Regions from separate parts of the Brenneria rubrifaciens genome, predicted to be linked through region 2. Evidence: predicted binding sites of a transcription regulator. Region 2 holds the regulator's gene; each other region holds the start of a gene.

Region 1 (4,849 bases), 1.7 Mb from region 2:
AGATTCGGGTTGTGCGGGCCATAAGTGGCGGGATAGACGTGCATCAATTTACGACCTTGCGCTTCCCAGTCGATATCACGGACATATTGCTGCGGGATCAGACGTGCGCCGCCGTCCGGCATCGGCGCCCAGTTGTACGGCATAGTGCGCGCTTTTGACTTGTATCTCAGACGTATAAATGAAAAATCCACGCAATTGCGTGGATTTTAGGGTGTTTGTCAGCCTTGATGAGATTCGATGAAACCTCATAAGACAGCTGAAGCTACTTAGACGTTGAACAAAAAGTTCATCACGTCGCCATCTTTTACGATGTACTCTTTGCCTTCTGAGCGCATTTTCCCGGCTTCTTTGGCACCTTGCTCGCCTCTATAGGCAATAAAGTCTTCATAGGAGATGGTTTGTGCGCGGATAAAACCCTTTTCAAAGTCGGTATGAATCTTGCCTGCCGCCTGCGGCGCGGTAGCGCCGATCGGGATGGTCCAGGCACGGACTTCTTTAACGCCGGCGGTGAAGTAGGTTTGCAGGTTCAGCAGTTCGTAGCCTGCGCGGATCACACGGTTCAGCCCTGGTTCTTCCAGTCCCAATTCAGCCATAAATTCCGCACGGTCGGCATCGTCCAGTTCAGCGATATCTGATTCAACCGCCGCACATACGGCCACGACAACCGAACCTTCTTTTGCCGCAATTTCGCGGACTTTATCGAGGTAGGGGTTATTCTCGAAACCATCTTCGTTAACGTTAGCGATATACATGGTTGGCTTCAGGGTCAGGAAGCTCAGGTAGCGGATGGCGGCTTTGTCTTCATCCGTCAGATCCAGTGAACGCAGCATACCCGCGTTTTCCAACTGCGGCAGGCATTTTTCCAGCGCGGCCAGTTCAGCTTTGGCATCTTTATCGCCGCCTTTGGCTCTCTTCTGTACGCGATGTATCGCCCGTTCGCAGGTGTCGAGGTCAGATAACGCCAACTCGGTGTTGATGACGTCGATATCGTCAGCCGGGTCAACTTTATTATTCACATGGATAATGTTGTCGTTTTCAAAACAACGTACGACATGGCCGATGGCTTCTGTTTCACGGATGTTGGTCAGAAACTGATTACCCAGCCCTTCGCCCTTAGATGCGCCTTTTACCAGACCGGCGATATCAACAAACTCCATGGTCGTGGGGAGAATACGCTGAGGCTTGACGATTTCGGCCAGTTTATCCAGACGCGGATCGGGCATTGGCACCACGCCGGTATTCGGCTCAATGGTGCAAAACGGGAAATTGGCCGCTTCGATACCGGCTTTGGTCAACGCATTGAACAGAGTGGATTTACCGACGTTAGGCAGCCCGACGATACCGCATTTGAATCCCATGTTTATATCACCTCAACTAACTTATTAATCAGGCAATTACTTTCGATTGCCTGTCAGAAAGAAAATATTGCGGCCGATTATACACGGAATGACGATTTATCTCGATCTGCCATCTGAATCGACGGAGAAATTATGCCGCTTTAAATGCGTGTAACCGGTTCATGGCTTTCACCATATCTTCTTTCAGCAGGATCTCAGTACAGCGAACGGCTTCATCAATGGCGCCATCGATCAGTGTTTGTTCGCTAAACGGCGGTTTTCCCAGTACAAAACCGGTAACTTTATTTCTGTCGCCCGGATGCCCGATGCCGATACGTAATCGGTGGAAATTAGGGTTATTGCCCAGCTTGCTGATGATGTCTTTCAGCCCGTTGTGTCCGCCGTGGCCACCACCCTGTTTGAGTTTGGCAATACCCGGCAATAAGTCCAGTTCATCATGGGCGACAAGTATTTCATCAGGTTGAATGCGATAAAATGTGGCCATTGCCGCCACGGACTTGCCGCTCAGGTTCATAAAGGTCGTGGGAACCAGCAAGCGGATGTCATGACCGGCAAGCGTTAAACGTGATGTATAACCGAAGAATTTGCCTTCTTCTTTCAGCGTCTGGCGGTAAGTGTCCGCCAGACGGTCAACGTACCAAGCGCCGGCGTTATGGCGGGTAACGGCATATTCAGCGCCAGGGTTGGCCAGACCAACGATTAATTTAATGCTACTCACGATATATTCCAGATTGCGCGTATTTCAAATAACGCCGCGTGATTTAAATGAGCAATGAAGTGCGATAGTTTACACATAGGGCAGGTTAAACGCCAAATATCAACTGAATGAAATGAATTAATATCAACAGGAAACTATTTATGGTTTTGTGTTTTTATTTATTTAAACGTAAAAAAATATGAATTTTAATCGCTATATCTGTGATCTTTACCGCAATCATTCGTCCGGCATAGTCTATAATTACATCAATGCAAAAAGGAAGATTATAGCAATATCTTTATTCATCCACAGAGTTGATCTGGAGGTGACAGATGAAACGTAAAAAAGTGACCCTATTAGGCAATGTGTTGATGGGTATTGGTATGATCCTGATGATTGGCGGTATTGTTTTTTCCATTGTCAGCCAGTTTCCTGAACTGAATTTGCCAAAATCCATGATGTACAGTGATCTTGTGAGTATTTTTGCTGGCGCTATTTCCTGGCTGGTCGGCGCCCGTATCAGCGGACGTGAGGCGGTCGCCGATCGTTACTGGTGGGTGAAACACTTTGACAAACGTTGCCAGCGTCAGCGGCATTCATAAATAGATCTAGTAGAACAATTTTGAGAGCCGCTCTAGCCTCGCTATGGCGGTTTTTTCTTATCTCATCGATATTATAACAACGCCACCGGGAAAAGGTGGCGTTGTTGCTCGTTATTAACTGTGACTCAGCTAAAAAAACGATTAATGCTCAAACATGGCGGAGATTGATTCTTCGTTACTGATACGGCGAATCGCTTCGGCCAGCATACCCGACAGGGTCAGGGTGCGGACATTGGGCAATGATTTGATGTTGTCTGTCAGCGGAATGGTATCGCAGACAATCACTTCATCAATAACCGAGTTTTGAATGTTGTCATACGCATTGCCTGAGAAGATCGGATGCGTAGCGTAAGCAAATACGCGCTTGGCGCCGCGTTCTTTCAACGCTTCCGCTGCTTTACACAGCGTACCGCCGGTATCGATCATATCGTCAACCAGAACGCAGTCACGACCGGCAACGTCACCGATGATGTGCATCACCTGAGACACGTTGGCGCGAGGGCGGCGTTTATCAATAATCGCCATGTCGGTATCATTCAACAGCTTGGCAATGGCGCGGGCACGAACGACGCCGCCAATATCCGGGGAAACCACAATCGGATTCTCCAGGTTCTGTTGCAGCATATCCTCCAACAGAATCGGACTACCGAAAACGTTATCAACTGGAACGTCAAAGAAGCCCTGAATCTGTTCTGCGTGCAGATCTACCGTTAATACGCGGTCAACGCCTACGCTGGAAAGGAAATCGGCCACCACTTTGGCGGTGATTGGCACACGGGCGGAACGAACCCGGCGATCCTGACGCGCATAACCAAAATAAGGAATAACCGCGGTGATACGTCCCGCGGAAGCGCGCCGCAAAGCATCAACCATTACAACCAGTTCCATCAGGTTATCGTTGGTAGGTGCGCAGGTGGACTGGATAATAAAAATATCACCGCCGCGTACATTTTCATTGATTTGCACGCTGACTTCGCCGTCGCTAAAACGACCGACAGCGGCGTCGCCAAGGCTAGTGTACAAACGGTTGGCAATACGTTGTGCCAGTTCCGGGATGGCGTTACCAGCAAAAAGCTTCATATCAGGCACGAGAATAACCTCAGGCTTGCGTCCAGAGAAATATTGTACCCGCTGTGATATCCGGGAGCGGGGCGCAACAACAGGCACAATATGCATACGGGTGTATGAATCAGGTTTGATAAAACATCCTCAGTAACAGAGCGGGTATTATCAGACCTGAAATTGCCCGGAAAGTGCGCGTTGCAACGGCGAGACATTAACGCCTCGCGCAACAAAGCCGTTTAACCATTCCGGAGCCTGGCCAAGCACCCGACGGGCTTCGGACTCGGTGTCGAATTCAGCAAACACACAAGCCCCCGTTCCTGTCAGGCGCGCCGGGGCGTATTCTAACAGCCATGAAAGTAGCTGTTCAACCTCACGAAAACGTTTTCTTGCAATAGCCTCACAATCATTGACGAAGGTCTGTTTTAATAACGTCTCTAAAGATCTTACCGGCGAATCCCGTTTTAACTGTGGATCGCCAAAAATCAGTGAGGTGGCGATGCTGATTCCGGGGTGAGCGACCAAATACCATTTTTCCGGCGGGGTGGCGGGCGTCAGTTTTTCGCCGACGCCTTGCGCAAACGCGGCATGGCCATGGACAAACACCGGCACATCGGCCCCGAGCTGCAAGCCCAGCGCGGCCAGCGTATCCGCCCCCAATCCGCACGCCCACAACCGATTCAGCGCGACCAGCACGGTGGCCGCATTGGAGGAGCCGCCGCCCAGCCCTCCGCCCATCGGAAGACATTTTTCAATGCGAATATCCGCGCCGAAGCGGGCGGGGTGAAGACCGTGCCGTAAGCAGTGCTGCTGCAAAAGCCGGGCGGCGCGGACAATCAGGTTCTGCTCGTCTTCAATACCAGCAATCGGTGTCAGCAGATTAATGTTGTCATCCTGACGAGGCGTGATGGTCAGCGTGTCGCCATAGTCCAGAAACTGAAACAGCGTTTGCAGCAGATGATAACCGTCCGCCCGTCGGCCAGTAATATAAAGAAAAAGATTGAGTTTGGCAGGTGAAGGCCATTTTTCAATGCAATGGGGTTGCATGGATTAGTTTACCGTCCAGTTATCCATTTTTAATTTGATACGCTGTTCACCCTGAACCAGCTCAAGGCTATCCGGCAAGGGCG
Region 2 (4,849 bases):
CTGACGGTGACGCGCTACCACTCGTTGGTGCTTGAAGCGGATGCTTTACCTGACTGCTTTGAGGTGACCGCCTGGAGTGAGTGCAAGGGCGAACGTGATGAAATCATGGGAATCCGGCATCGTTCGCTGCCGTTGGAGGGGGTACAGTTTCACCCTGAAAGCATACTTAGCCAGCAAGGACATCAGCTTTTGGATAATTTTCTTAAAATCTAGTCGGATAGAAAGTCATTGCTTGGCAAAGGGGATTAAACATTGCCCTTAATTGATTTTTTATGCATATTTACTGACTATATTTTCATACGGAACGATGAAATATCAGAGCGGGGCAGCAAATGACTACAGAGAACAAAACAGTAACAAGGGAAACTCACGATAAAGTAATTCTGCCGGTTTATGCACCAGCGCAGTTTGTGCCGGTAAAAGGTAAGGGAAGCCGGGTGTGGGATCAGCAAGGGCGAGAATATATTGATTTCTCAGGCGGTATTGCCGTTACCGCGCTGGGGCATTGCCATCCCGCTCTGGTCGCCGCGTTGAAACAGCAAGGAGAACAACTCTGGCACACCAGCAATGTTTTTACTAATGAGCCGGCGTTGCGTCTGGCCAGCAAGCTGATTAACGCGACCTTTGCCGATCGGGTGTTCTTTGTCAACTCCGGGGCGGAGGCCAACGAAGCGGCGTTTAAACTGGCGCGCCACTACGCGATTGAACGCCACAGCCCGTACAAGACTAAAATCATCGCGTTTTATAATGCGTTCCATGGAAGAACGTTGTTCACCGTCTCGGTTGGCGGCCAGGCAAAATATGCTGACGGTTTTGGCCCGAAGCCTGCGGATATCGTTCATGTGCCTTTTAACGATCTGGACGCGGTTAGAGCGGTAATGGATGATCACACCTGTGCGGTGGTTCTGGAACCCGTGCAGGGAGAGGGCGGAATTATGCCGGCGACGCCAGCGTTTCTGCAGGGCGTGCGTGAGTTATGCGATCGGCATAACGCGCTGCTGGTGTTTGACGAGGTCCAAAGTGGAATGGGCAGAACGGGAAAACTGTTTACTTATATGCATTACGGTATTACGCCAGATATTCTGACCACGGCGAAAGCGTTGGGGGGCGGTTTCCCGATCAGTGCGATGCTGACAACCGAGGAAATTGCCTCGGTGATGACGGTTGGCGTACACGGTACGACCTATGGCGGTAACCCGCTGGCTTGCGCAGTGGCGGAAGCCGCGCTGGACACCATTAATACGCCGGAAGTGTTGTCTGGTGTGGCGGATCGTCACGAACGGTTTGTCAATGAACTGGAAAAAATTAACCAGCGGCATGGCATTTTCGAACAGATTCGCGGCATGGGCCTATTGCTGGGCGCCGAGCTGACCCCGGAGTGGCATGGCCGGGCGCGTAACTTCCTGGCCGCCGCCGCTGAGCAAGGCGTTATGGTGCTGATAGCCGGTCCGAATGTGATTCGTTTTGTGCCCTCCCTGGTGATTGAAACGGAAGATATCGAGCAGGGAATGGCTAAATTCGCTAAAGCCGTCGAGCAGGTGGTTAACGCCGCAGATTAATGCGCTATTGCCATGAAACAGTTAAAAAAGCGTGAGGTTGGCTTCACGCTTTTTTTGTAGGGTAAGGTAAGACTTAACGAGTGCCGTAAACGACGATCGTTTTGCCATGTGCGGAGATCAGGTTCTGGTCTTCTAGCATTTTAAGAATGCGGCCCACGGTTTCACGTGAACAGCCAACAATTTGTCCGATTTCCTGGCGGGTAATTTTTATTTGCATGCCATCCGGGTGGGTCATGGCATCAGGTTGTTTCGCCAGATTTAGCAGCGTTTGAGCAATACGGCCTGTGACATCAAGAAAAGCCAGGTTGCCGACTTTTTCCGAGGTTACCTGTAGACGGCTTGCCATTTGCGCGGACAGACGCATGAGAATATCTGGATTGACCTGTATTAGTTGCCGGAATTTCTTGTAAGAAATTTCAGCGACTTCACAAGCCGTTTTTGCCCGTACCCAGGCGCTGCGCTCCTGTCCTTCCTCAAACAGGCCAAGCTCGCCGATAAAATCTCCCTGATTGAGATAAGAGAGAATCATTTCTTTGCCTTCTTCATCTTTGATTAGCACTGCGACAGAGCCTTTCACGATGTAGTAAAGCGTTTCTGCTTTTTCACCCTGGTGAATAAGCGTGCTCTTCGATGGATACTTATGGATATGGCAATGAGAAAGGAACCATTCGAGAGTGGGGTCTGTTTGCGGTTTGCCGAGAACCATTCGCTATTATCCTCTGTTGTAATTCACTGCGCAAATCACAGGGCTCAGAGTTCCCTGTACGGCGTGTTAACTGCGACTGCTAAAAAATCAAATTTCGTGTGGGCAGAATGACGTCAGGGAATATACTGGAATTTACTATCTGGCGACGCCATCACCTTCCTTGTATCTGTGTTTGCCCGGAACAGGCAGATGCTACTTTTGTTTTTAACACAGCTTGAGGGAAGTGTCTTGTATTGTCTCGCTTCAGCATGAGAAAGCGCCGGGTATGGCGTTTTTTGTATAGTAACAATATAAATTTTCAAAAATTTTTTAGGGAGACGCTATGCATGCACGGGTGAAATGGATTGAAGGCTTAACGTTTCTTGGCGAGTCCGCCTCAGGACATCAGGTTATGATGGACGGCAATGCGGGTGACAAGGCGCCAAGCCCTATGGAAATGCTGCTGATATCGGTTGGCGGTTGCAGCGCGATCGATGTTGTGTCGATTTTGCAAAAAGGACGTCACGATGTCGCCGATTGTGAAGTGAAATTGACTTCGGAACGGAGAGTGCAAGCGCCTCGTCTGTTTACTCATATCAATTTGCATTTCATCGTGACGGGGAAAGGGCTGACCGATCAGGCGGTAGAGCGCGCGGTGGTATTGTCTGCTGAAAAGTATTGCTCTGTGGCGCTGATGTTGGGGGAAGTTGTTCAGGTTACGCACAGTCATGAAGTCCGGGATTCAGCCTAACCGCGCCTTCCTGACATCGTCGCCATCACAGCGACACGACGCGCCTGATAGGGCGTGATGCTGTGATGCTATTCGATCTTTTTCCCTTCCAGCAGGCGTTGTACCAGCGGCGTCATAATCAGCTCCATCGCCAAACCCATTTTTCCACCGGGAACAACCAGCGTGTTGATATGAGAAATAAACGAGCCTTGCAACATGGCGAGCAGATAAGGGTAATCAATATTGTCCAGCCCCTGAAAATGTATCACCACGAAGCTCTCATCCAGTGAAGGAATGGATTTCGCTGCGAACGGGTTGGACGTATCCACGGTGGGGACGCGCTGGAAATTTAAGTGGGTGCGTGAAAATTGTGGCGTGATGTAAGTGATGTAGTCCTCCATCGAGCGAACGACTGAATCCATCACGGCTTCGCGTGAATGCCCGCGTTCATTGACATCACGAATCAATTTTTGAATCCACTCCAGATTGACGATAGGCACCACGCCGACCAGCAGATCGACGTGTTGAGCCACATTGTGTTGCTCGGTAACCACGCCGCCATGCAGACCTTCGTAAAACAGCACATCCGTGGGTGACGGCATGGGTTCCCAGGGGGTGAATGTACCGGGAACCTGATTGTAGGGAATCGCTTCATCATAGGTGTGAAGGTATTTGCGGGTTTTCCCTCGCCCATGCTGCCCATATTCAATGAACGACTGTTCCAGCAGGCTGAAATCATTGGCTTCGGGCCCAAAGTAGCTGATGTGCCGGCCAAGATCGCGCGCCTTGCGAATGGCCATATCCATTTCCGGGCGGGTGTAACGATGGAAGCTATCCCCTTCGAGCTGGGCAGCCCGCATTTTCAACTGCTGAAAAATTTTATGGAACGCCTGGCTGGTGGTGGTGGTTCCCGCGCCGCTGGAGCCGGTAACGGCTATAATTGGATGCTTATATGACATGTGAGGCTTTACTCCGTGATGGCGGCGCGACTTAGCATCGCCGTCGGTAATCGGGCGCCATCAAAAAAGGGAATAGATATGCACTGCTTTTAGCATATTTAGTCGTTCAATACGAGTGATGCTCACCGGCATTAAATTGGTCCCGGGGCATAATGTTGATGGTTTCATGTAATTCAGACCACACCAGTACGATTTCACCGGACGTCAGTTGCCGACGAATGTCAGCGACTTTTTGCGCTAATGTGCGTTCTTCCTCACCGTAATCGGTTCCCTCCCGCAGCACGAAAGATTCGATGAGATTGTTCAGCGTTTCAGGATCGAGTTGTTGCCAGGGAATAATCACGATTTTTTCCAAAATAGGGTACTGATAAAAGCGGGCGAAAAATGCGATACATCATGTCATGAAATCTTGTTATCCGATCTTGTGCGATCAATAGCATACTGCTAGCTTCGATACTGCCAGTTAATCACTCTTTTTTGATTTGTCAAAACCCTCATGCGTTGAGCCTGGGATGTGCGGAAAAGGGTGATTTGCTAAAATCGAGGCTGAAAAAGCACATGGCAATAGACGGTATCGACTCAACGCAGTCGGGCGAGGCGAGAGGCGCCACTTCATGGAACTGAGTTTATTTCTCTCAATGTTAGGTTTTCTCTGGGTTGCGGCCATTACGCCCGGACCAAATAACATGTTGCTGACCACGTCCGGCGCAAACTTTGGTTTTATGCGTTCTTTGTGGCTGATGGGCGGTATCATGCTGGGTATGCAAAGTATCTTGCTGCTGGTGGCGTTTGGCGTGGGCAGCCTGATTCTGCTCTATCCCTCGCTGCATTTTATCTTCAAAGTTTTCGGCAGTGCTTACCTGTTCTGGCTGGCGTGGAAAATTGCCACTGCCGCTTATGAGACGCTGGAAACTAA
Region 3 (4,849 bases), 920 kb from region 2:
GAATGCGCTGGAAGCCTACGGTAAACTGCTGCCTGAGTTATTGGGCGGCTCGGCTGACCTGGCGCCCAGCAACCTGACCATCTGGTCTGGTTCCAAATCACTGGATAAAGACGCGGCGGGCAACTACATCCACTATGGCGTGCGCGAATTCGGCATGACCGCTATCGCCAACGGAATAGCGTTGCACGGCGGTTTCCTGCCGTACACCGCCACCTTCCTGATGTTTGTGGAATACGCCCGTAACGCGGTGCGTATGGCGGCGCTGATGAAAATCCGCAGTATTTACGTCTATACCCACGACTCCATCGGTCTGGGGGAAGACGGCCCGACGCATCAGCCGGTCGAGCAGTTGGCCAGTCTGCGTGTGACGCCGAACATGAGCGTATGGCGTCCGGCGGATCAGGTGGAAACGGCGATAGCGTGGAAATATGCCATTGAGCGTCAGGACGGCCCGACGGCGCTGATTCTGTCCCGACAAAATCTGGCGCAGCAGGAGCGTACTGCACAGCAACTGGCGGATGTGGCTAAAGGCGCGTACGTGCTGAAAGACAGCGGCGGCCAGCCGGATGTCATCCTGATAGCCACCGGTTCGGAGGTCGAGCTGGCGGTTGGCGCATATGACAAACTGACGGCGGCAGGGCATAAGGTTCGCGTGGTGTCGATGCCGTCAACGGATGCATTTGACAAACAGGATGCGACCTATCGTGAGGCGGTGCTGCCGAAATCGGTGAGCGCGCGGGTAGCGGTTGAGGCGAGTATCGCCGATTACTGGTACAAGTACGTGGGCCTGAACGGGGCTATTGTTGGAATGACGAGCTTTGGTGAGTCTGCGCCCGCTGAGCTGCTGTTTGAAGAGTTCGGCTTCACTGTGGATAACGTGGTCGCAAAAGCGCAGGCATTACTGAAGTAATCACGTTTTGCTTTACCGCACGAAGTCTTGAAACCGCCAGCATTTTGATCTGGCGGTTTTTTTATGACGCAGGTCACTCTTCTGAGGTGTGTCGAGCGAGAATATTTCTTTTTAAACACTAATTCGTTTATGCTGGCTGAAGCGTTTCAGTTGTGATGTTGATTGCATTCTGACAAGGGATTTCCGGCATCGTTTTGGCCTTGCGTTCGAGAAGCGGCTTCCCCCTTGCAACTCACTGACTCTCTTCGAAGGAAGGGGCGCAACTGTGCTGCAACTTCATGCAAGAAGGGTATATCCTATGGCGATGATATGAACACCACAACACAGGGAACGCCATGACAATCCGTATTGCGATAAACGGCTTTGGCCGTATTGGTCGCAGTGTTTTACGTGCGCTGTATGAATCGGGCCGCCGGGCAGAAATTAGCGTTGTTGCCATTAATGAACTGGCGAGTGCGGAGGGGATTGCCCACCTGCTCAAATACGATTCGAGTCACGGTCGTTTCCCCTGGGATATTCGCCAGGAGTGCGATCAGCTATACGTTGGGGATGATTGCATCCGCCTGTTGCACCAGGCGGAGATCGAGCAGTTGCCCTGGGGTGAACTTAGCGTAGATGTGGTGCTGGATTGCAGTGGCGTATATGGCAGTCGCGCCGATGGCGAAGCGCATTTGGCGGCAGGAGCGAAGAAAGTCTTGTTCTCACATCCGGGAACCGCGGATTTGGATGCAACGGTGGTATTTGGCGTGAATCATCAACAATTAATGGCCGAACATCGCATCGTTTCCAATGCCTCCTGCACAACCAATTGTATTATTCCTATAATTAAACTGCTGGATGATGCATTCGGCATTGAAAATGGAACGGTGACCACAATCCATTCATCAATGAACGATCAGCCGGTGATTGATGCCTATCATCATGACCTGCGGCGTACCCGTGCGGCCAGTCAGTCCATCATTCCGGTGGACACCAAACTGTCGGCAGGGATAACCCGGGTTTTCCCGCAGTTCCTCGATCGTTTTGAGGCGATATCGGTGCGGGTCCCCACGATTAATGTCACGGCGATCGATCTAAGCGTCAGCGTAAAGAAACCAGTAAATGTTAATGAAATTAATGCATTACTGCAAAAATCAGCGCATGAGGCATTTCGTGGTATAGTTGACTACACCGAATTGCCGTTAGTTTCGGCTGATTTTAACCATGATCCGCACAGTGCTATTGTTGATGGCACGCAGACCCGGGTCAGTGGCCGGCACCTGGTTAAAACACTGGTCTGGTGCGATAACGAATGGGGCTTCGCCAATCGAATGTTGGATACAACACGGGCAATGGCGGCCTGCGGTTTCTAGTACGACGATATTGATCAGGGATCAATATCTCGCTCAAGCAACTTTAAAAGAGAATCAACAAGAGGATTCACCATGTCTGTAATTAAGATGACCGATCTGGATCTGGCTGGCAAACGCGTACTTATCCGTTCCGATCTGAACGTGCCGGTAAAAGAAGGTAAAGTGACGTCTGATGCGCGTATCCGCGCTTCTCTGCCGACCATTGAACTGGCCCTGAAACAGGGGGCGCGCGTGATGGTGACTTCCCACCTGGGGCGTCCGACCGAAGGAGAATACAACGAAGAGTTTTCTCTGCTGCCCGTCGTTAACTATTTAAAAGATAAAATCTCTTCTCCGGTACGTCTGGCTAAGGATTATCTGGACGGCGTGGATGTCGCGCAAGGTGAGCTGGTTGTGCTGGAAAATGTTCGTTTTAATAAAGGTGAGAAGAAAGACGACGAAGTTCTGGCGAAGCAATATGCCGCGCTGTGTGACGTGTACGTCATGGATGCATTTGGTACGGCGCACCGCGCTCAGGCGTCGACACACGGCGTGGGTAAATTCGCGCCTATCGCCTGTGCGGGCCCGCTGTTGTCTAATGAGCTGGAAGCATTGGGTAAAGCGCTGGGCAATCCGGCCCGTCCGATGGTTGCCATCGTCGGCGGCTCCAAAGTTTCCACCAAACTGACCGTATTGGACTCTTTGTCCAAAATCGCCGATAAACTGATTGTTGGCGGCGGTATCGCCAATACCTTCGTCGCCGCTCAAGGCCACAACGTGGGTAAATCGCTGTATGAAGCAGACCTGATTCCTGAAGCGAAGAAATTGCTGGAAACCTGCGATATTCCGGTGCCGAGCGATGTTCGCGTTGCGTCTGAATTTTCTGAAACTGCCGCCGCGACGCTGAAATCGGTCACGGCAATCAAGGATGAAGAGCAGATTCTGGATCTGGGCGACGTTTCCGCCGAGCGCCTGGCGGAAATTCTGAAAAACGCCAAAACCATTCTGTGGAATGGTCCGGTCGGCGTATTTGAATTCCCGAACTTCCGCAAAGGCACCGAGATTGTCGCCAGAGCCATTGCGGAAAGCGACGCCTTCTCTATTGCCGGTGGCGGCGACACACTGGCGGCGATCGATCTGTTCGGCATTGCCGACCAAATCTCCTACATCTCTACCGGTGGCGGCGCTTTCCTGGAGTTTGTTGAAGGGAAAAAACTACCGGCGGTCGTTATGCTGGAAGAACGTGCCAAGCAGTAATATTTTGATTTAAGCGGAGCGTAAGATATTACCTTCGCTTCGGCTACTCTGGCGTGTGCCTGAGTAGCCTGTCGATTTAAACATCGATATCTCTAAACCCTCTACGACCAACGAAACAGGACACGTAACATGTCTAAAATTTTTGATTTCGTAAAACCTGGTGTCATCACTGGTGATGACGTTCAGAAAGTTTTCGCAGTAGCAAAAGAAAACAAATTCGCCCTGCCAGCAGTAAACTGCGTCGGTACTGACTCTATCAATGCGGTTCTGGAAGCCGCGGCCAAAGTACGCGCGCCGGTTATCGTTCAGTTCTCCAACGGCGGTGCGGCATTTATCGCTGGTAAAGGTATGAAGGCTGAAGGTCAGCAGGCGGCTATTCTGGGCGCGATTTCCGGCGCTCACCATGTCCATCAGATGGCGGAACACTACGGCGTGCCGGTGATTCTGCACACTGACCACTGCGCTAAAAAACTGCTGCCGTGGCTGGACGGATTGCTGGATGCGGGTGAAAAACATTTTGCCGCGACTGGTAAGCCACTGTTCTCTTCACACATGATCGATCTGTCTGAGGAGTCACTGGAAGAAAATATTGAGATTTGTAGTCAGTATCTGGTTCGCATGGCCAAGTTGAATATGACGCTGGAAATCGAACTGGGCTGTACCGGTGGTGAAGAGGATGGCGTGGACAACAGCCATCTGGACAACTCCGCGCTCTACACTCAGCCGGAAGATGTGGCTTATGCTTATGAAAAGCTTAACGCCATCAGTCCGCGTATTACTATCGCGGCATCATTCGGTAACGTCCACGGCGTCTACAAGCCGGGTAACGTGCAACTGACGCCAAAAATCCTGCGTAACTCTCAGGATTACGTGTCAGAAAAATACAACCTGCCGCACAATAGCCTGGATTTCGTGTTCCACGGCGGTTCTGGTTCTTCTGCCGAAGAGATTGAGGAAGCCGTCGGCTACGGCGTGGTGAAAATGAATATCGACACCGATACCCAATGGGCGACCTGGGAAGGTATTCTGCACTACTACCAGAAGAACGAAAGCTATCTGCAAAGCCAATTGGGTAACCCCGAAGGTGCGGACAAGCCAAACAAGAAATACTATGATCCTCGTGTGTGGTTGCGTGCTGCCCAGGCTTCGATGGTGGCGCGTTTAGAAAAAGCCTTTAAAGAACTGAACGCGGTTGACGTTCTTTAAGCTTAAGGTTCATAAAGATTTATCGCTAAGGCTCCAATTGGAGCCTTAATTGTATGCGGATTTTGCCGCAGATTGCGGTTCTTGGCGTGAAGATTATGCTTTGTCAGAGAGTACAAGAAACAGGAGTGAATAAATGGAAGAACTG
Region 4 (4,849 bases), 650 kb from region 2:
GAGGATTTTATTGATGTACGCCGCGTGCTTGTCGGCATCAAAACCGTAGCGTTTGATCAACACCGCGCCGCTCTCTTCCATCGCCCCTCGGACCACGGCGCGAATTTCCGGATCGAGGATCGCATCACGGATGGTCTGGTGGCGAGCCAACTGCCCCAGATAGGCGGTAATGGCATGGCCGGTGTTGAGCGTAAACAGTTTACGTTCGACAAACGCCATCAGGTTATCGGTCAGTTCCATGCCCGGAATCGCAGGCGGTTCCCCGCAGAACTGGGTTTTATCCACAATCCATTCACTGAAGGTTTCTACCGTGACCGCCAGCACATCATCGCTGCCCGCGTCGGAAGGCGGAACAATCCGGTCAACGGCGGAATCCACGAATCCCACGTGTGTATCCACCCACGCGAGCAGTACTTCCGGCAGCAATTTCAGAACCTGTTGCTTAAGCTGGCTGGTGCCGCGCACCATATTTTCACAGGCGATAATATTCAGCGGCCGTGAATTGCCATCCGCATGACGTTTAACCAGCCCCTGAGCGAGTGTTTCGGCAATTTTTTCCAGAATCTGCGGCCCAACGGCGGTGGTGACCAGATCGGCCCCGGCAATCAGCGCCGCGGCCTCCTGACTGCCGCTGTGCACCGCACTGACGTTACTGACGGTATCCAGGCGCGTTTGCTCTCCCACAATACGCACCTGATAGCGTTTACGACTGTTCAAAGCTTCCAGCAGCGGCTGGCTGACATCGGCAAATGTCAGTTCAATATCGGCATCCGCCAGCAGTTTACCAATGAATCCCCGGCCTATATTCCCGGCGCCAAAATGTAATGCTTTCATCATGCGTTACCCTTTAAAAACAGAAGGATAAAAAGAGGCCGCCCGGAGGCGGCAGAGCCAAATAATCAGGCGTTCTTTTTACCGGACAACAGATCGAGCACATCCTGCACGTCGCGCGTATGCGCGAGACGTTCAATTATCGTTTCGTCATCGAGCGCATTGGTCAGGCTGGTTATCACCTGAATGTGTTCATTGTTGCGAGCGGCGATACCGATAACCAGACGAGCCACCTCATCGTCTTCATCGCCGAAACGGACGCCATCGGGATATTGGCAGAAAACCACGCCGGTTTTCAGCACCTGATTTTTCGCTTCAATCGTACCGTGCGGCACCGCGATGGACTCGCCCAGATAGGTGGACGTCAGCTTTTCACGCTCCAGCATCGCATCGACATAGTCCGGCTTAACAAAACCGCCTTTCACCAGTTGTTCACCCGCGAAGCGGATCGCCTGCGCTTTATCGGCCGCCTGCTGATTGAGGAAGATATGCTCAGCACGCAGTTGGAACAGGTTCGTCGGCTCGGCCGTCGCGGTGACCGGCGCGCCAACAGACGGCGCACCGCTATCTTGGGCGGCAACCAAACGGGCCGTCAGATCGCTGTACAGATGACTGTCGAGAAAATTGGTCAGCGAAATATGCTGAGCCTGCGGCGCATGACGCATCGCACGCTCGGTCAGGTCGCGGTGGGTAATGACCAGATCGGCATCGTCCGGCAAGCTATTTATGGCGCTGTTGATGACAGAAATATGGGTCAGCCCGGCATCCTGCACCTTCTTGCGCAGCACACCCGCGCCCATGGCGCTGGAACCCATACCGGCATCACAGGCCACGATGATTTTACGCACGGTGCTCATGTCGCCGCTAACCCCTGCTTTCACGCTTCCCTGCCCGTTGGCAGAGGCTTTCATTTCCTGCATACGGCGAGTCGAATCGCTCAGATCGTCTTCGCTCTTATGCTTTACGCTCTTCAACAGAATCACGGAGACAAAGAAAGAGACGGCAAATGCCGCCGCGATCGCGACAACGTTGGCAAAGTACGCGCCTTTCGGCGTCATCGCCAGCACCGCCAGAATTGAGCCCGGAGATGCCGGAGAAACCAGACCGCCCCCCAGCAGGTTCAGGGTGAACACGCCGGTCATCCCGCCCAGAATCACCGCAATAATCAGACGCGGATTCATCAACACGTAAGGGAAATAGATTTCGTGGATACCGCCGAGAAAGTGGATGATCGCCGCGCCCGGCGCGGACTCTTTCGCATTGCCTCGGCCGAAGAACATGTAGGCCATCAGTACGCCCATACCCGGACCTGGGTTGGCTTCGATCAGGAAGAAAATGGACTTCCCGGTTTCAGTGGCCTGCTGAATACCCAGCGGTGAAAAGATACCGTGATTGATGGCGTTGTTCAGGAACAGAATTTTTGCCGGTTCGACGAAAATAGAGGTCAGCGGCAGCAGGTCATTCTGCACCATCAGATTAACGCCGGCGGCCAGCGCCTGAGAGAAGATCACAACCAGCGGGCCAATCGCCAGAAACGCCAGGATCGCCAGCAACATGCCGATGATACCGGCAGAGAAGTTGTTGACCAGCATTTCAAAACCGCTTTTGATTTTGCCGTCAACCATGCCGTCGAAACGCTTAATGGCCCAGCCGCCCAACGGACCGACAATCATGGCACCGAGGAACATCGGGATATCCGTCCCGGCGATTACGCCCATCGTCGTAATCGCCCCGACCACGCCGCCGCGTTCGCCAAAGACCAAACGGCCGCCGGTATAACCGATTAGCAACGGCAGCAGATAGGTGATCATCGGGCCGACGAGTTTCGCCAGCGTCTCGTTGGGCGTCCAACCCGTAGGAATAAACAGTGCGGTGATAATCCCCCAGGCGATGAATGCGCCAATATTGGGCATTACCATATTGCTCAGAAAACGACCAAAGTTCTGCACTTTGATCTTAATGTCTGATGAAAGCATAAAAACACACCCCTATTGAGACGCGCTGGCGATAAGAAGCGCGTGATAATTATCGTGGGACGATGTGATAACGATTCAACACATGCGCGTCCCCGTCAGTATTATTTACTGTATGCAGCGCGGACTCTAACACGCTGTTTTCCTACCGCAACCGCCCGGCACAAACGTGACAAAAATCACACATTCCCCCCACATCACCCTCACAACCAGGTGACATGCATCACAAAAAAGCGTTAAAAATTCGAAATTTGCTGTCCTTAAAGCACCTAAAACGTGATTTTAATCACATTTATAAGCCGAATTTTTGTTTTGCTTATGTGATGATCATCACAATTTATTTTCATTCGCACCGCATCCCTTTCTCTCAACCGCGCGCGCCTATGGCGTGGCGGCGACGCCCAGCGCCTTTAGCCCGTTAAGCAGATTCCGATGCTGCGCCGGCAACGCCGACACCATCCCGTTATATTGCGCCACCTGCTGAGGCGTATAAAACTGTACCAAGTTGCCATTGAAAACCACCTGATCGCCCTGCGCCTGCAAATAATCCCCCATCTGAATCAAGCCCTGGGCAAATGAAATCGCGCTGGGAATAAGCGGCAGCACGATGTTGACCGGCTGCGTCACTACGCGGTTATACAGGCGGTCATAGCCGACCTGGAGCTCTTCAGGCTGTTTGAGCGCCCGGCGGGCATCATCGGCTTGCGCTTTCGCCGTCTGAATATGCTGTCCCAACATCTGCATGGCGCCGATAGACTGGCGCAGCGCGTCACGCTGAGACAGATAATCCCTGGGGACACGGATACGGGAAACCTCTGACATCATCGGTATCAGACTGCCTGCCACAGCCTGATTAAACTGCTGGGAAAAGGTGGTCAGGATCGTGTAATCGTTAACGAAAGGCCCGAATTTCTCCTTTTGCTCTTCTGTCAGCTCAGGCAGTTTTCTATCCTGTTGCTGTTGGAGGCTGTGCACAAAATCCGTAAAGGCTTTACGCTGATCGGCGTCGCTGTCACCACAGCCCGCAATCTGCAATGCGATAAAAAAGATGAAAACGGACCACCACCAACGCGTGCGATACTCCATCATTTCTCTCATCCTATGCTCCTGTTTTATATGCTCTATCACCGTCGAATTTAGTTTAAGCATAGTCCGATCAATCCGGCTGTGCCGAGATGTTGTTCACTTGGTGTCTGATGCAGGTAAGACTGATGGCAAAGACAGCATCGCCTTGCCTTAACTACTTTAAAAATGAGCAATTCTCGCTATGCTGGTGCACGTTCCCGCGACGCGGCCACGGTTTTCCCGCCGCTGGCAGGCTTCTTTTTGCAGAATAGTCGTTTAAAATCATTCACTCTGCATATCTGCCAGATTTCGCTATTTTAATGGCGCAGTTCTTGCTCCCTATTGGTATCCACTTTCATTTAGGGACTCGGTTATGGAACTCACGTCTGATTCAGGTTCAAGTCATCAGAATGGATTCCGCTGCGCGTCGCATATTCGGGAGTTGGCTCAGCACAGTCGGCTGCTGACGGACTGGTCGCTCCGTTACGATCAACTATCCAAAGGCCGTTTTGAGGGCAATATCAAAGAAGCCTGGATTGACGGTATACAGTTTCACGAGGAGCAGCTATCTCAGGCGGTATTTCAAAGCGGAAAAGGGCGTGATAAAACGCTGTGTCTGGGGGTATTCAACAGGCTGCCGGACGAAGCGCGCTGGATGGGAAAAAGCCTGACATTGCAGGATGTGACCTGGTCCTACAACGGCGGAGAACTGATGTTACAGACGCCAGACCACGCCGCAATACAGGTGCTGAGCATTCCGCTTTCGCTGCTCTCAGACATTGCCACTGAGCTGCCCAACGCAGTTTACTCCGTCAGAGACGACGCGCTGGCTTCGCGTATCCGGCAGCAAATCACCGCCACCTTCAACAGCATCATCAATCATCCGCTCCAGATGGCCGGCAGGCAGGCCAGACAGCATTTCAAAAGCGATCTCAGAGGGCTGGTGTTCGCGTTTTTTGATGTTGCCAACCAGCACAACA

Evidence for each region. The regulator CRP, encoded in region 2, controls carbon source genes, mostly activating them, when cyclic AMP is high. The targets are predictions, from matches to a motif close to ATGTGANNNNNNTCACAT.
Region 1: the regulator CRP is predicted to act here: its motif matches at 2,275-2,292, upstream of pth (aminoacyl-tRNA hydrolase).
Region 3: the regulator CRP is predicted to act here: its motif matches at 1,061-1,078, upstream of epd (erythrose-4-phosphate dehydrogenase).
Region 4: the regulator CRP is predicted to act here: its motif matches at 3,079-3,096, upstream of EH207_RS15605 (PTS mannitol transporter subunit IICBA).

What each region holds. Positions count from the first base shown of each region.
Region 1 covers NZ_CP034035.1:1,860,862-1,865,710, forward strand. The annotation lists gene EH207_RS08655 (M24 family metallopeptidase) at 1-143, opposite strand, end outside; gene ychF (redox-regulated ATPase YchF) at 267-1,358, opposite strand; gene pth (aminoacyl-tRNA hydrolase) at 1,489-2,076, opposite strand; gene ychH (stress-induced protein YchH) at 2,388-2,657, shown strand; gene prs (ribose-phosphate diphosphokinase) at 2,799-3,746, opposite strand; gene ispE (4-(cytidine 5'-diphospho)-2-C-methyl-D-erythritol kinase) at 3,888-4,766, opposite strand; gene lolB (lipoprotein insertase outer membrane protein LolB) at 4,770-4,849, opposite strand, start outside.
Region 2 covers NZ_CP034035.1:125,116-129,964, forward strand. The annotation lists gene EH207_RS00510 (aminodeoxychorismate synthase component II) at 1-213, shown strand, start outside; gene argD (bifunctional acetylornithine/succinyldiaminopimelate transaminase) at 333-1,559, shown strand; gene crp (cAMP-activated global transcriptional regulator CRP) at 1,633-2,265, opposite strand; gene EH207_RS00525 (OsmC family protein) at 2,588-2,995, shown strand; gene EH207_RS00530 (phosphoribulokinase) at 3,064-3,933, opposite strand; gene EH207_RS00535 (YheU family protein) at 4,040-4,276, opposite strand; gene EH207_RS00540 (LysE family translocator) at 4,548-4,849, shown strand, end outside.
Region 3 covers NZ_CP034035.1:3,237,340-3,242,188, reverse strand. The annotation lists gene tkt (transketolase) at 1-910, shown strand, start outside; gene epd (erythrose-4-phosphate dehydrogenase) at 1,246-2,262, shown strand; gene pgk (phosphoglycerate kinase) at 2,335-3,498, shown strand; gene fbaA (class II fructose-bisphosphate aldolase) at 3,628-4,704, shown strand; gene mscS (small-conductance mechanosensitive channel MscS) at 4,838-4,849, shown strand, end outside.
Region 4 covers NZ_CP034035.1:3,499,549-3,504,397, forward strand. The annotation lists gene EH207_RS15600 (mannitol-1-phosphate 5-dehydrogenase) at 1-834, opposite strand, end outside; gene EH207_RS15605 (PTS mannitol transporter subunit IICBA) at 900-2,807, opposite strand; gene EH207_RS15610 (DUF3053 domain-containing protein) at 3,186-3,902, opposite strand; gene EH207_RS15615 (helix-turn-helix domain-containing protein) at 4,243-4,849, shown strand, end outside.